3 regions of the Lysinibacillus sp. NPDC093216 genome follow, and region 2 is predicted to be linked to each of the others. Evidence: riboswitches for the same ligand, from Rfam matches in the RefSeq annotation. Region 2 holds a riboswitch; each other region holds the start of a gene.
The links. A riboswitch is a leader RNA that binds a small molecule or an ion and turns the genes downstream of it on or off. The one in region 2 is predicted to bind cobalamin.
Positions count from the first base shown of each region.

Region 1: another riboswitch for cobalamin. It lies ahead of cobT (nicotinate-nucleotide--dimethylbenzimidazole phosphoribosyltransferase); the one in region 2 lies ahead of ACQKOG_RS21795 (FecCD family ABC transporter permease).
Region 3: another riboswitch for cobalamin. It lies ahead of ACQKOG_RS02935 ((2Fe-2S) ferredoxin domain-containing protein); the one in region 2 lies ahead of ACQKOG_RS21795 (FecCD family ABC transporter permease).

Region 1 is NZ_JBNNVB010000001.1:99,865-105,230, reverse strand. It holds gene ACQKOG_RS00565 (M16 family metallopeptidase) at 1-1,047, shown strand, start outside; gene ACQKOG_RS00560 (ABC transporter ATP-binding protein) at 1,062-1,991, shown strand; gene ACQKOG_RS00555 (ABC transporter permease) at 1,988-2,737, shown strand; cobalamin riboswitch at 2,824-3,000, shown strand; gene cobT (nicotinate-nucleotide--dimethylbenzimidazole phosphoribosyltransferase) at 3,115-4,170, shown strand; gene ACQKOG_RS00545 (trimeric intracellular cation channel family protein) at 4,279-4,884, opposite strand; gene ACQKOG_RS00540 (aminotransferase class I/II-fold pyridoxal phosphate-dependent enzyme) at 5,160-5,366, shown strand, end outside.
Region 2 is NZ_JBNNVB010000026.1:60,482-65,847, forward strand. It holds gene topB (type IA DNA topoisomerase) at 1-1,850, shown strand, start outside; partial or broken gene ACQKOG_RS21790 (topoisomerase C-terminal repeat-containing protein) at 1,868-2,247, shown strand; cobalamin riboswitch at 2,663-2,847, shown strand; gene ACQKOG_RS21795 (FecCD family ABC transporter permease) at 2,968-4,026, shown strand; gene ACQKOG_RS21800 (ABC transporter ATP-binding protein) at 4,027-4,800, shown strand; gene ACQKOG_RS21805 (ABC transporter substrate-binding protein) at 4,860-5,366, shown strand, end outside.
Region 3 is NZ_JBNNVB010000002.1:106,711-112,076, reverse strand. It holds gene ACQKOG_RS02945 (sirohydrochlorin chelatase) at 1-795, opposite strand, end outside; gene cobJ (precorrin-3B C(17)-methyltransferase) at 810-2,480, opposite strand; gene ACQKOG_RS02935 ((2Fe-2S) ferredoxin domain-containing protein) at 2,485-2,856, opposite strand; cobalamin riboswitch at 2,995-3,177, opposite strand; cobalamin riboswitch at 3,407-3,591, shown strand; gene ACQKOG_RS02930 (energy-coupling factor ABC transporter permease) at 3,731-4,477, shown strand; gene ACQKOG_RS02925 (energy-coupling factor ABC transporter substrate-binding protein) at 4,479-4,751, shown strand; gene cbiQ (cobalt ECF transporter T component CbiQ) at 4,757-5,366, shown strand, end outside.

The DNA.
Region 1 (5,366 bases), on a different contig from region 2:
GAAAAAGGAGTTGAATACAAACTTTCTACTTCTTATGAATATTTTTATTTATTGTTGTCGTGCAAAGAAGAGGATGTAGAAGAATTAATTAAGATAGTATTGTTCGTTCTAAGCAATCCAAATATCGACAATATTTCATTTGTTAATGAAAAAAAGACAGTTATGTTAGAGAAGAAGAGTCGCACATTCATTGATCAAAAGAATATTCAAGATATAATCACCGAGAATATTTGGGATGAGAATTTAAGCCATTCAATACTGGGAACTGAATTAACACTATCAAAAATGAAATTAAACCAAATCCTTGATGTAATAAAATACTTAAATAATAGTAAAAACTTCTCCATTTTATATAGTGGTAAAAAAAATATGGATGATTTTTCTGGAATTATTGACAAGCATTATGAGATATCTTCAGAAGGAGAGGAAATACGTATCAATTCAATGATAAGGGATACGATAGAGCCTTCTACTTTTATAGAAACAGATGTTATGATAAAAACGAAAGAAAATTCAGATAAATCATCCTCTTCTTTTGTATCTATATGTTATGAATTTAACAATGGATTATCAAAAGATGAAAAAATTTATTTATCTTTGTTTAGTATGATGATGACAATGAATGACACGGGATTGCTGTATGAAGAATTTCGGTTGAAAAAACAAAGTGTGTATTTTATCGTGTGCTTACCTTTTCATTTTAAATATGAAAGTATTTTGCAAGTCCAATTTATTACTGAACAAGAAGATTTAGAATCACTCATCTTACATATTAATGAAAAGATGAATATAGACAGTAAAGAAATTAACATTATGAATAAATATTTAGAGAAAAGCAAAAAGTTTTTACAGCATAAAATTTACAAGATATTAGAAAATGATAAGGATTTTTTATTATTTTTAGGTAATGAGCGGGTTATTGAAAGGCATCATTTATCATTAGATGAAATGCTTCAAGTTCTTGATAATATTGATATTAAAGACATGCAAGCATTTATAAATGAAAAGTTAAATCATGCAACAATGAAGCGAATCATTCTATCATAATTGAGGTGTTCTAATTGAATGAAGCAATATCAATAAAAGATTTGAGTTTTTCGTATACCTTAAATAAACAAATATTGAAAAATATTAATTTAACGATAAACCACAATGAAGTGTTTGGGTTACTAGGACCAAACGGAGCTGGAAAAACAACTTTATTAGAATGTGTACAAGGAGTTAAAAATGGATTCACTGGCACCATAACTGTCAATGGTTTAGATGTTACAAAAGATGGAGATAAAATTAAACCACTTATAGGTGTACAATTTCAGTCAAACTCCTATTTTGATCATATTAAGGTGGATGAATTGTTCGAATTTTTCGCCACATTATACAATATGGAGATTACTGAAAAAGAAATTGAAGACTTATTAAAAAAAGTCAATATGCAAGAACATAAAAGAGCTTACGTTAATAAACTTTCTGGCGGGCAAAAACAAAGAATAAGTATAGCATTAAGTATTCTCAATAAACCACAGGTCTTGTTTTTGGATGAACCAACAACTGGTTTAGATCCAAACTCTAGAAAAGATTTGTGGCATATTATTAAGGATATTAGAAAAGAAGGGACAACAATAATCCTAACGACACATTATATGGAAGAAGTAGAAGCACTCTGTGATAATGTATGTTTTATAAACGATGGGAGTATTTATACAGTAGGAAAACCTGAAGAAATTATTAAAAATGCTAATTTAAACTCGGTTATTAAAATAGGTTTAATAGTAGATTCTTCTGTCCAGTATTTAGAAAGTTGTTCGACAGTAGATAAGATTAAAAAAGAAGATGACTATTTCTACTTATACACGAAGGATATTAGAAAAACGTTAGATTATATAAATAAATTAGAAGATGAAAAAAGAATAACAACAACGAGCATTAATATTCAAAAAGCAAATTTAGAAGATGTATTCTTAAATATGACTGGAAGTGTTTTGAAATTATGAATAGTTTTGTTAATTTATCTTCTATATTTTTCAAAATGGAAATAAGAAATAAACAAGCGGTTATTATGAGTACGGTGTTCCCTATTCTAATGATGGCTTTAATGGGTACAGCAGGGAAAGACGCTGCAAGAGAGGGTATGTCATATATGTCCTATATTTTCCCTGGTATTCTAGGGATGGCTTATGGAGCTATAGGTCTTATAGCTTTACCCGTTATGATTGCTTCGTATAGGGAAAGGGGTATTTTTAAAAAAATTAAAGTTACTCCAATCTCTACATCAAAAATAATGGTATCTATTTTCAGTACACAGCTTTTCATTATGGCTATACAAACAGTTATTATTTTGGGCATTAGTGTTTTCATTTTTAATGTTCAATTAAATTTTAATTCAATTTATACTCTTTTATTAATTCCATTGTTATTAATGGGTGGTCTTAGCTTATTAGCCATCGGTTTAATAATCGGAATTTACGCTAATAACGCAAAAAATGCCACAACTATGGGGAATCTTTCAAATCTAGTTTTCATTTTTTTAGGTGGTACTTTCTTCCCGAGCGATGTGTGGCCAAAATTTCTAATGCCATTTGTTTATATTAATCCACTTAATTATATTATTGAAGCTATTAGAAAAACACTGATCTTCGAGACACAAAATCTCAACACTTATCTGACTGAATTATCAGTAATAACTGCTATAGCAGTTATTACTTTAGTATTTTGTGTTAAAGTTTTTAAATATGAATAATTAAGCATATTTATTTACTTAAATAACAATGAAGCTTGAAAATTTAAAATGTTGACACAATGAGCGCTTTGCCGTAGATTTAAAGTAATTGCATAAAAGCGTTAGGTGCCCACTGCGGGAGAATAGGGAATAAAGTGAAAAGCTTTAGCGGTCCCACCACTGTAAAAGGGAGTTTCATAGAGAATGCCACTAGCGTCTTGCTGGGAAGGTTCTATGAAATGTTGAAATTGAGCCAGGAGACCTGCCTATCTGCTTCGGTTATATAGACGATGGAAAAGTCTGTAGTTTATTTGTTATGGAATAAACTACAGGCTTTTTATTTTTTTCTCTAAATCATTCTTCGAGTAACAAGGGCAAAAAAGAAAGGGGAAATTTTCATGCAATTATTACAACAAACGATTCAAAACATTCAAAGTGCTGACTACAAAATGATGGAGAAGGCAAGGGAACGCATAGATGCACTTTGCAAGCCTCCTGGAAGCTTGGGGAAACTGGAGGCTCTTGCTGTACAACTATCTGGAATTACAGGAGACCTATTTCCTGCGATTGATAAAAAGGCGATAATTGTCTGTGCAGCAGACCATGGTGTTTGTGATGAAGGGGTAACACCTAATCCACAAAATGTGACGGTCTTTCAAACATTAAATTTTCCTAGAGGAGGAACAGGTGTCTGTGCTATCGCAAAAATCACAGATGCAAAAATTGTCACAGTAGACGTTGGTGTAAAAGAGGATATTCCACATGATGCTGGTGTTATCATAAAAAAAATTAAATATGGCACGGACAATATGGCAAAAGGTCCTGCTATGTCAAGGGAAGAAGCCATTCAATCTATTGAAGTAGGAATTGAGGTAGCAACGGAAGAAATCAAAAAAGGAATCAATGTACTCGGGACAGGTGAAATGGGCATCGGTAATACAACGCCGAGTGCTGCCATATTATCGGTTCTTCACGAATGTCATCCAAATGAAGTGACAGGCTTTGGTGCAGGAGTAGGACCAGGGGGGATTGCACATAAAGTAGAAGTCATTCACAATGCTATTGCATTAAATAAACCAAATCGCGATGATGCTATTGATATTCTTGCAAAGGTCGGTGGATTAGAAATAGGCGCTATGGCTGGAGTAATACTTGCAGCCGCCGCACATCGTAAACCTGTTGTTATTGATGGTTTTATTTCTACCATCGCTGCCCTTATCGCATACGAACTCGAACCAAACGTAAAAGACTATATCATTCCTTCACATGCCTCAGAAGAACCAGGTGCAAAAATTGCTGCTGAAATGCTCGGAGTTGAACCGATGTTGCTGATGAATATGCGATTGGGTGAGGGCTCTGGTGCAGCTTTAGCCTTTCCTATTTTAGACGCAGCATGTTCTATGATGAAAAATATGGCTACTTTAGAAGAAGCTATGTTGCTGTTGAAAAATTAACTTTAGCTGCTGCTGTGGATGCACGGAGTTTGTGATAAATAAGGAATTTATAAATTCAAAAAAAGCCCAAATCAGATATTTGGGCTTTTAAATTATGCAACAGTATAACTATGCTCGATTCAACCTCCGTAACGGTAAACGCCATTTCTTCATATATGAAAGTATTCTTAGTACTGTGATCACACCAAATAATACATATAAAAAGATATCCCCTGTAAAAAGTTGAAGTCCGATGATAAGCCCGGCTAATGCTGCCCAAACGCCATAGACTTCATCACGAAGAACTAACGGTTTACGTCTAGCTAATAAATCGCGAACAATTCCACCACCTGACCCTGTTAAGACAGCAGCTACAATAACGGCACTAATAGGCATGTCGAGCTTCACAGCATAAAGGGCACCTTGAATCGCAAATGCCGATAATCCGATAGCATCAGTGAAATTGCCCCAGCGATGCCAATGCTGAATGAGACGATGTGGAAATAAGAAAAAAATTGTAATGGCTGCAATGGCGATTTGAAACATCATATCTTGACCCCACAATGTTGTTACAGGTAAACCTATGAGTAGATTTCGTATAGCTCCACCGCCGAAAGCAGTTACGATACCGAGTATATAGACACCGAATAAATCGTATTCTTCCTCCATTGCAATTATTGCTCCAGAAATTGCGAAGGCAATTGTTCCAATGATACTAAAAACCTCCCAAGCCAACCCTTTCACCCCTTATGTGAATAAATCATTTCATGTTGTTGTAGATTAGTTACTAGAAAATATTAAAGTTACCTTTTTGTATCTAGAAGTTTTTGCAAAGAAAAGCATTGACTTTTGATTCGGAATTATCAGATATTAAATACCTTATTATAACAGAATTAAATAGATTTAGTTGGTCATTTAGCTTAGTGCCTAATGAAATTAGCAAGCTTTGCAGGCAAGCTCACAAATTGATAAGATAAGACTTGAACAAATGTGAAATGGAGAAGAACATAATGACTTTTACAACCAATTTATCAGAAGAAACACTAGCATTAGCTGCTAAAATAGAAGAAAAGGTACGCCCTTTTCATGCAAAGGTAGAAGACATGGCATTCTTCAATCAACAAAAAGTGCTTGCTGCGTTCCGAAAGCATCAAGTTAGTGATTATCATCTGCACCCGTCTAATGGTTATGGCTATGATGATGAGGGGCGTGACAAT
Region 2 (5,366 bases):
CAGTAAAAAAAATCTTTAGTGATCCGCAAGTAACAATGATTTATAACTGCTGTGATAGTGAACGTGAAGGTTCAAATATCTTCTACTCACTTTTAAAAATGACAAAAGTAAATAAGCCTGTTAAACGATTATGGATCAATTCATTAGAAGTTGAGGAAATTCGAAAAGGTTTTAATAATATGCAAAGTAATGAGCGTGATCTGCTCATGTACCAAGAAGCAAAAACACGTCAAATTAGCGATTGGTTAGTAGGCATGAACTGTAGTCGCCTATATACGCTACTTTTACAAAAAAAAGGCTTTAAGGGTAGTATCTCCATCGGACGTGTGCAATCGCCAACCGTATATTTAATTTATAAAAGACAACAGGAAATTGAACATTTCAAGCCTGAAAATTTTTATGAAATTGAAGGGATCTTTAAAGCACAAAATGGTGTATATAAAGGGAAGGCAAAGTTAAAAACAAAAGAGCGTGCAGAGGCTGTGCAATTATTGCAACAACATGGGGTTGAACCGATGGATACAGGTCTAATTACGAGTGTAACGAACAAAACGAAGCGTATTGCACCACCCAAACTACATGCGTTATCAACATTACAAGCCAACGCCAATAAACGTTGGAAATACAGCCCGTCGCATGTGTTGAAACTTACGCAATCACTTTATGAGAAAAAGCTCGTTTCTTACCCACGTACCGATTCACACCTCATTACACATAATGAGTTTGCCTATTTAAATGAATCATTGGCAAAATATCAGCAGCTCGTTGGAAAGCCATTTAATGCGATTAATCGCGGGAATAACAAACGCTATGTCGACAGTGCCAACGTTGGGGAGCACTATGCTATTATTCCAACGAAAAAAGTGCCAACAGAAAAAGCGTTACAATCAATGAATGCTGATGAAAGAAATATTTATTTCGAAATAGTCAATACGACACTCGCCATGTTTCACCAAGATTATGAATACGATGAAAAAACGATTATAACGAATGTCAAAAATTTAGAGTTTAAAACGGTAGGGAAAACAGAACTTGTAAAAGGTTGGAAAGAATTGTTTTTAAGTGAAAAAGGGATGCAAGAGCGTGAGGAATCGTTACCTGTTGTTTTCCAAGATGAAATGGTACAAAGTAAGGTTTCTATTCTAGAAGGCACAACTACGCCTCCTAAGCCTTATACAGAAGGGCAACTCATTACGATGATGAAAACATGTGGTAAATCAGTTGAGGATGAAGAAGAAATCGAGGTGCTGAAATCGATTGAAGGTATTGGTACAGAAGCAACTCGAAGTGGCATTATAGAGACCATTAAAAAGCATGGATTTATTGAAGTACGAAAAAACATAGTGAGCGTTTTGCCGAAAGGGGAGCTTTTATGTCGGGCTATCGAAGGGACATTACTTTCAAGTCCATCTATGACTGCAAAATGGGAAATTTACTTAAATAAAATTGGTCGTGGAGAAGGCTCTGCAAAACATTTTATTGAAAGCATAGGCAAGTTTATTACTCAATTAATAGCGGAGGTACCTAAACAATTAGAGTCACTTTCAATTGAAGCTGAGCAGTTTAAACCAGCTGCTGTGAAAGATATTGTGCCATGTCCGACATGCAAAGTAGGAAAAATAGGTTTGCGTAAAAGTTTTTACGGTTGTTCGAATTATAAAAATGGTTGTAAGCAAACGTTCCCAGAAAGGTTACTAGGAAAAAAACTAACTGAAAAGAACATTAATGATTTATGTAAGATTGGTAAAACAGCTGTGGTTAAAGGGTTTAAGTCAAAGAATGGTAAACAATTTAATGCGTCACTTCGTTTGGTAGAAGGAAAAATTGAATTTGAGTTTAATGAAAAGTAATTGCGGATGAGATTTTTTTCACCGTCAATGCCGTTCAGACGATTAAAAATAGTGAAGATGTGACACTCAGCAAAGTAACACGAGCGAAGAAGAAATTTGAAGTAGTAGGGAAATGCCCATTATGTGGTCATAGCGTGATCGAAGGACAAAAAGGCTTCGGCTGCAGTAACTGGGAAAAGGGCTGTAAATTTGTCATCTGGAAAAACGATGAATTTTTAGCCGCGAAGAAGAAGAAGCCTACCAAAACAATGGTTAAGAAATTGCTAGCCGATGGAACGGTATTGGTAAAAGGCTTAACAAGTAAAAAGGTTCTAAATTCGATGCTCAATTAAAATATGAAAAAAATACTGACAACGAATATTTTAGTTGGAAGATGGAATTTGAAAAAAAGGATTAAAATTAAGCATTTATGAATCTTGTTGAATTAATTCTCACTACCCTAAACAATTATTTTATGAAATGAAGGTTATCTCAACCTAATGACTTCCAAGTAGAAAAGAAAATCCTTTGTATTTTTATAATTTCCATTTATAAAAATAGATAACCAAAATAGAATGAAAGATTTGTTAGTAGATCATGTAGAGTGTTGCCCTCACTGATATTGAATATCGAGACTAATAGCGTACTATGAGGAATTTGTATAGTAAGGTAAGATAAATTATTGTCTAAATTTATTTTATTTTTCCAATAGTAATTAATGTTTAACAGTTCTATTTTCTGGCTATTAATCTCTCGTTTATTACTATTTTTACTTTAATGTAATATATAATGTAATTGCTATCTGGAAAATATTCTGATATTGTTCCTCTTATAACTTAATAATTTTTGTTGGTGCGAATGACATTGTTCGTTTGCTTAAAAGGGAAATCGGTGCAAATCCGATGCTGTCCCGCAACTGTAATGGAGAGTCTATACAATATGTCACTGTAGCGAGCTATGGGAAGGCGTATAGATGATGAACCTAAGCCAGGAGACCTGCCAATAAAAGCAACAAACTTACATAGAACCACGAGGATGGTTGTAGTGACTGGGAAGAGACGCCCTTTATTTAACTATGACATCCTCTTGTAGACAAGGGGATTTTTTTATGCCCTTTGCTTTAAGAGAGGAGAGCGTTTTGAAGAATCCAACAACTAGAAAAATCAACCTACTCTTATTAGTGTTGACTGGTGTCGTTCTAATATCCTTGACGTTAGCGATAATGGTAGGCTCTGTGTCTATAACACCTAGTATTGTATGGCGCATTATTTTATCGCATATCCCGTTCAATCCACTTGGCATTACAGAAGATTGGAGTCGTTCGCAGGAAATCATCATCTGGCAAATTCGTACTCCCCGCGTAGTACTTGCCATAATAGTCGGAGCGGGTCTTGCAATTTCGGGAGCTGCTATTCAAGCTTTAGTTCGCAACTCAATCGCAGACCCCTATATTTTAGGTGTATCTTCCGGTGCATCTGTCGGGGCGACGTCTGTTATTTTACTGGGCGCTTTTTCATTTTTAGGTATGTATGCGCTATCACTTGCGGCTTTTATAGGTGCGACGATTGCAGTACTAATCGTGTTTTTCTTAGCACGAGTTGAGGGGCGAATTTCAGTTATTCGATTATTATTAGCCGGAATTGCCGTGTCACTAGTTTTGTCAGCAATGACGAATTTTATGCTGATGATGGCGAAAGAAGAGGGCGGTATAAAGGCAGTGATGTATTGGATGATGGGAAGTCTGGCTGGAGCGAAATGGGTAAATTTAATGATTCCGTTCGTTGTTTTAACGGTCGTCTACGTAATTTTACGTCTTCATGCACGTCATTTGAATTTACTTTTACTAGGCGAAGAATCTGCTGTTACGCTGGGGATTAATTTAGAGAAATTTCGATTGCTACTAATTCTATTAATTTCCCTATTAACAGGTGTCCTTGTTGCTGTAAGTGGTGCAATTGGCTTTATAGGACTGATTATTCCACATATCGTACGCATGATTGTCGGCTCAAATTATAAGTTTGTACTGCCAGTCAGTGCATTAATTGGTGCGATATTTTTAATATGGGCTGATGCAGCTGCGCGTATTGTGATTGCACCTGAGGAAATGCCGATTGGAATTATTACTGCTTTATGCGGATGCCCATTTTTTATATGGATGTTGCGTAAGCAAATGTATTCTTTCGGGGAGGAAAATTAGATGGTATACGTAGCAAAGAACCTTACTTTTGCCGTGCAGCAGGTGAAAATATTAAACAATGTTTCTGTACATATTCAAGAACGCGAGTTTGTGGGCATAATTGGACCTAATGGCAGTGGGAAATCGACCCTATTAAAAAATATGTATCGTATGCTACAACCTCAAGAGGGAGAAGTATTTTTATTTAATGAAAATATTTACAAGCAATCTTCAAAGGAGATAGCAAAGCAACTAGCCGTCGTAGGGCAGGAAACACCAGTGCTTTTTGAGTTTACTGTTAAGGATCTTGTTGCAATGGGACGTACACCGCATAAAAGGCTTATGGAAGTGGATACAAAAGAAGATCTAGCTATTGTCGAGGAATCGATGCAGCAAGCAGGCGTACTGCATTTAAGTGAACGTACTTTTAGTTCATTATCTGGTGGTGAGAAAAAACGAGTCGTTGTTGCAAGGGCTTTGGCGCAACAGGCTAAGGTTATGGCATTAGATGAGCCAACGAATCATTTAGATATTCAGCATCAACTCCAGCTTATGGATTTAATACAGAGCTTGCCGATTACGGTCATTGTAGCCTTGCATGATTTAAATATTGCAGCAACTTATTGCGATAAAATTTATGTTTTAAAGGACGGAGAAATTGCGGCGTATGGAACTCCGTTTGATGTATTAACACCCTCATTGCTACAAAAGGTGTTTGGTGTACATGCAGAAGTTAATGTACATCCTGTCACGAAAAAGCCGCATATTTATTATATATCTGAGCAATTTTTATAGTTAGTTTAAGAGACTTAGATTTCTTTCAATATATTTTTTAGAAAAAAGGAGAAGTAGACATGAAGACATTAAAAAGCGTATGGCTTGTTCTTGCAATCGCAATGCTAAGTATTTTAGCGGCTTGTGGTAACGAGGAAAAACAGGATTCAGCATCGCAAAGTGAACAAGTAGAACCAGCAAAAGCAGGAGCAACGGAAGTAACGATTGACAATAACGATACGACACAAGTCTATTCGCAAGCACCTAAAAAAGCAATTAGCTTAAATCAGCATGTGACAGAGATTATGCTAGCGTTAGGCTTAGAGGATTCAATGGTCGGAACAGCATATTTAGATGATGCAATTTATCCACCGTTACAGGCAGCTTATGATAAAGTTCCGGTACTAGCTGAGCAATACCCAACAAAGGAACAAGTGATTGATGCAGGAGCAGATTTTTTATATGCAGGCTGGAAAAGCGGGTTTAGTGAGAAGGGTGTTGGAACACCAGAAGAACTAGAAGCACTTGGCATCCACACTTATTTACATACATCTTCAAGCATTAAAAATCCTAAGTTAGAGGATATT
Region 3 (5,366 bases), on a different contig from region 2:
CGCATAAGCACGATAATTTTCTAAATCTTGCATACCTGTTGATGTACCATTCACAGCTTGCTCAATACGCTCTAATAGCACATTTTGTAAACGCTCATGATAGCCAAAATAGTTAGCAATTTGAATATCACATTCAGGATATTTTTCGTTAAATTGCTTACACATACCATTCATTCGTTCCATTAGGATACCTGTGAATAAAAAGTACGGTAGCATAATGACTTTTTTAGCACCCAGCTTCACACAGCGCTCTATTCCTTCTTCAACACGCGGATCTGTGACGCCCATAAACGCGCTTTCTACATACTGAACCGGGAGTTTTTCCCATAACAAACGTGTAATTTTATAAAAATCACCATTTGCATATGGGTCACTACCGCCTCGTGCAATTAATAAAATGGCAGTATCCTTCTGTTCTTCTTCCGCATTAAAGCCGATTTCTGCTAAACGATCTTCTAAAATCGCAAATATTTCTTCATGGATACCGATTGTTTGACCATATGTGAACGTTATATTCGGATAATGCTCACGCGCATGTTCGATTTCTGCTGGAATATGCATTTTTGAATGTCCAGCATGAAGAAGGATAATCGGAATAACGTGTACCTCTGTAGCACCCTTCTTCACACAGTTCGTAATACCTTCTTCAATGTTCGGCGAAGCGAACTCTAAAAAACATGTTTCTACTAAAAAGCTATCATCAATACGAGGTGTCATTTGCTCGATAAACGTGCGTACCTCATCATTTCCTGCAGCTAAACGGCTCCCGTGGCCGACAAATAAAATTGCTTTCATCTTATTACTCCTCACTAGTCGCCGCATGGAGCGGGCTCTACTTTTATTTTTGAAGACATATCCTGATACGTAAAATGTAATATCTTTTTCACACGCTTGAAGTATTTAAACAAACGTTCATTTGGATGTGCATTTGCTTTATATTCTTCGATAATATCGGTAATAAGTGGGATGAGCTGTTCAGGCTCTAATCCCTCAACAACTGGCTGGGCCGCATGTGCTGTACGACCAACCGGCTTGGCACCAATAAAAACATCAAATTTACTTTTACGATAAACAATGCCAATATCATCAAATACTGCTCGATAACATGCCATACCGCAGCCGTTAAAGCCGATATTTAATGTTTTCGGTAACGACATACCACCAAGCTTTTCTTGAATTTCTTCCGCATATGGAATCGAATCGAACTTTTCTCCATAACAGAAGTCACAAGCCTTTAACGATAGCACGTCACCAATTGGTGCTAGTAAAAAGCCAACTTCACGAAGCTTTGCGGTAACCTCTTCAGGCTCGGACGTTGGAACTTTCAAATGAATTTGATGGTCTGGTGTATACTCCATCGTTCCTTCCTCACCAACTACCTCAGCCAACGTCATCATTTGTTGAGGACTAAAGAACTTATTGGCAACCCCAGGACTAACCGCTAATTCAAAAATAGATTCGATTTTTTGTTGAACACGCTTAGGTGTTACTTTCACCGCGCTTGTTCCCTTTACCATAGTAAGAGCAGCTGTCGCCATTTCAAGTGACGATTTTTTAGGCTTTTGTTGTGGTGTTATGGCTAAACTGGGCTTAATACGATTGGCATTAGGATCTGTCGCAAAATCATTACGTGCTGCTCCTGTTTCTTGATTCATCGCCCATGGTTCATTTTCTTCTTTAAGTCGTTGATGTGGTCGTAACGGTTGTTTTTCCTCACCAAGTGTATATTTACGCTGATAACCACGTGGCGTAATCATTTTATTGTCGTAGAAGAATGTTGTTGAATTCCCGATAATAACCGTTGTTAACATGCCGATATCATGTTCAAGCATTTCTGCTAAAGTAGTCATCGTTATTTCCTGACGGTCACGATACGCGCTTTTCACAAGTCCAACTGGTGTATCTGGCGAACGATATTCCAATAAAATTCGTTGTGCCTCTACAATTTGTCTCGTACGACGTCCACTTTTCGGGTTATAAAGAGCAATAACAAAATCCGCCATTGCTGCTGCTTCTACTCGTTTTGCAATTAAATTCCAAGGTGTTAAGTGGTCACTTAAACTAATGGTACAGGCGTCATGCATAATGGGAGCACCTAGTAAACTGGCACATGAATTAATAGCTGAAATACCTGGAACAATTTCTACCTCGATACCAGTTGCTTCTGTCCAGCCTAGCTCGATTAATACCTCATACACTAATCCTGCCATTCCATAAACCCCGGCATCCCCACTGGAAATGACCGATACGATACTTCCAGCCTCTGCTTGACGCACCGCTTCTTGCGCACGTGAAACTTCCTCTGTCATACCAGTACTAATAATCGACTTTGCACTAACTAAATCCTGAATCAGTTCAACATAAGTTTTATAGCCTATAATCATATGACTTTGTTGTAGTGCCTCCACAGCACGAGTCGTAATATGTTTAAAGTCTCCAGGGCCAAAGCCAACTACGAAAATCTTACCTTTTTGAGCCATTTTGTTACCCCTCTTTCACCTTTTCAATGCCTTTAATGGCTGTTGTTTGTGCTGTACGCTGCAACGAACCTTCACGCAATGTAAAAACATGCTCATTATGTAACGCTTCATGATTTAAATCTTGTACAAGTACTCTCGCATGCTCCTTCGTTGGCACTCGGTACCAATTGCCCTGAGGATATGCAATGACAACACAAGCATCCTTACACCTGCCATTACAGCGGGTCCTTGTTGTATGTATCTCCTTATCAAGCTCCAGTAACTGTATTTCATCACGAATTGCCTGTGTAATGTCCTCAGCATCTTTTTTCATACAACTACTACCATTGCAAATAAAAAGATGTGTTTTCATCCCCTCTAAATTCCAAGTTGTCATAGTCGTTCTCCCCTCATATGCTTTTAGGAAAAAGAAAAACCTTTACTCTAGACGAAGAGTAAAGGTTTAGTAGAAGCCAAATAAAAACGAATATATACTGGTACTCGCTTTCGCTTCAACTTCTCCCTCCGAAAAGTTTGCTTGCATCATCACATAAGCAGGTTTCCTGACTTAAGCTTCCTTTTACTTTCGCGCCTTCCTAAGTTTTCACTAGTGGCATCCGCGATTTCATCAGCTATTACAGTAGCGGGGGCTGTATCGGACTTTCACCGATTTCCCTATTATCTTGAATATTCAAGCACTTATGGATGTTTTATATGAATTATATGGTTTTTTTGTAATTGAAAACTGTTTCTATCATAGCTTATTTTTTTAAAATTTCAATATTTCTTTCTTAATTTGTGACAATTTTTTTAAAATTCCATAGAAAAATGCGACATCCATTTTCTATTTATCTAAATTTTCGACATAGACACCCAATTTAAAATTTTTTCACAAAAGGGATAGCATATATATGGAAATTCGTGTTACACTTTGTCGTGAAATCTCACAACTTCATCTTTTTTTCGGTGTGAAATGTTCAGCATTTCGCTTAAAAGGGAAGCCGGTTTAAGTCCGGCGCGGTCCCGCCACTGTATTAGGGAGTTTTATAGATAATGTCACTGTCCAAAGGATGGGAAGGCCTATAAAACGTTGAACTAAAGCCAGGAGACCTGCCGAAAAATATGTGATCGTTTCAACCTACGAGGATGGGTGTGCGGCTTAGCAGATTAGAATTTTATTTGCTTTTTTAGCTATGCACTTTTCCACTATCGGAGAAGTGCTTTTTTTCGCATACTTTTTCTAAAAATTTTAATGTAAGGAGGAGAGATTTTTGAAATTTTCAGGTTGGAAGCTTAGTTATTTTTTATTGGCATTTTTATTCGTACCAAATCGTGCATTTGCGATGCATATAATGGAGGGCTTTTTGCCAATCGAATGGGCGATTTTTTGGTGGGTCATTTCGATTCCATTTATTATTTTAGGATTACGTTCTATTCGTAAAACCATTGATGAAAATCCTGAAACAAAAATGATATTAGGGCTTTCGGGTGCCTTTGCCTTTGTACTTTCTGCCTTAAAAATCCCTTCTGTAACAGGAAGTTGCTCGCATCCTACAGGTGTTGGACTTGGAACAGTTCTTTTTGGACCATTAGCGATGAGTGTTATCGGGACAATCGTATTATTATTCCAATCTTTACTGTTAGCGCATGGTGGGCTTACAACATTAGGGGCAAACACTTTTTCTATGGCAATTATGGGTCCTATTATCGCCTACTATGTATTTAAGGGCTCACAAAAATTGGGACTATCCTTTTCCATTGCTGTCTTTTTAGCAGCAATGCTTGGTGACTTAGGTACATATATTGTCACTTCTGTCCAATTAGCTCTTGCCTTCCCTTCTGAGGTCGGAGGCTTTATGGCTTCATTCACTAAATTTGCTGGTATTTTTGCGTTAACACAAATTCCTCTTGCTGTTAGTGAAGGAATTTTAACAGTGATCGTTATGAACTTTCTGAAAAAATACAATGTGAGTGAACTAAAAGCTCTACGTGTGTTCTCTGCAAAGGAGGCTCACTAAAATGAAAAAAAACTTACTGCTCATCGCCATTGTTGTGTTGTTAGCAATCGTTCCCCTGTTTATTCAAAAAGGTGCTGAATTCGAAGGGGCTGATGGCGAAGCGGAAGCAGCAATTAGTGAAATAGATGCTAGCTACGAGCCATGGTTTGAAAGCTTATGGGAACCACCAAGTGGTGAAATTGAAAGCTTATTATTCGCACTACAAGCTGCTATCGGTGCTGGTTTCATCGGGTATTTCATCGGCTTAATGCGCGGCAAACATAAAGAAGGTTAAACGCTATGTTACTCATTGATAAGTATGCTTATTTGAATAAACTAGCGTCTGTTCATCCGCTAGAAAAAATGACGTTATCCCTTGGACTGCTTTTATTGTCGCTTATCATGAGAGATGAACGAATTTCACTCATTACATTTATTGTGATGAGTGCTTTTATCATTTTAGGCGCAAAAATCCCTGCTAAATATTACGCAAAGTTATTGTTGCTACCTGGATTTTTTTTACTATCAAGTTTAGTATCCATTTTAATTTCTATCGCGCCAGCGACAAACAGGCTTCCTTCAAACATTTGGTCATTTTCTCTTCATAATTGGACAATTTTTGTCAGCAGTGCAAGCCTAGTAACAGCGCAGCAGCTTTTTTTCATCGTCCTTGGCAGCATTAGCTGTTTGTATTTTTTAATTCTCACAACATCAGTCCAATCTATTTGTTACGTCTTACGACAATGGCGACTCCCAACTCTATTTGTAGAGTTAGTAGAGCTAACGTATCGTTTTATTTTTATCTTTTTAGACAGTATGCAAAAAATTCATCTTGCCCAACAGGCTCGTCTGGGATACAGCTCCCCTATGCAGTGGCTTCGATCGGTATCAATGCTAATTGCAGCTTTAT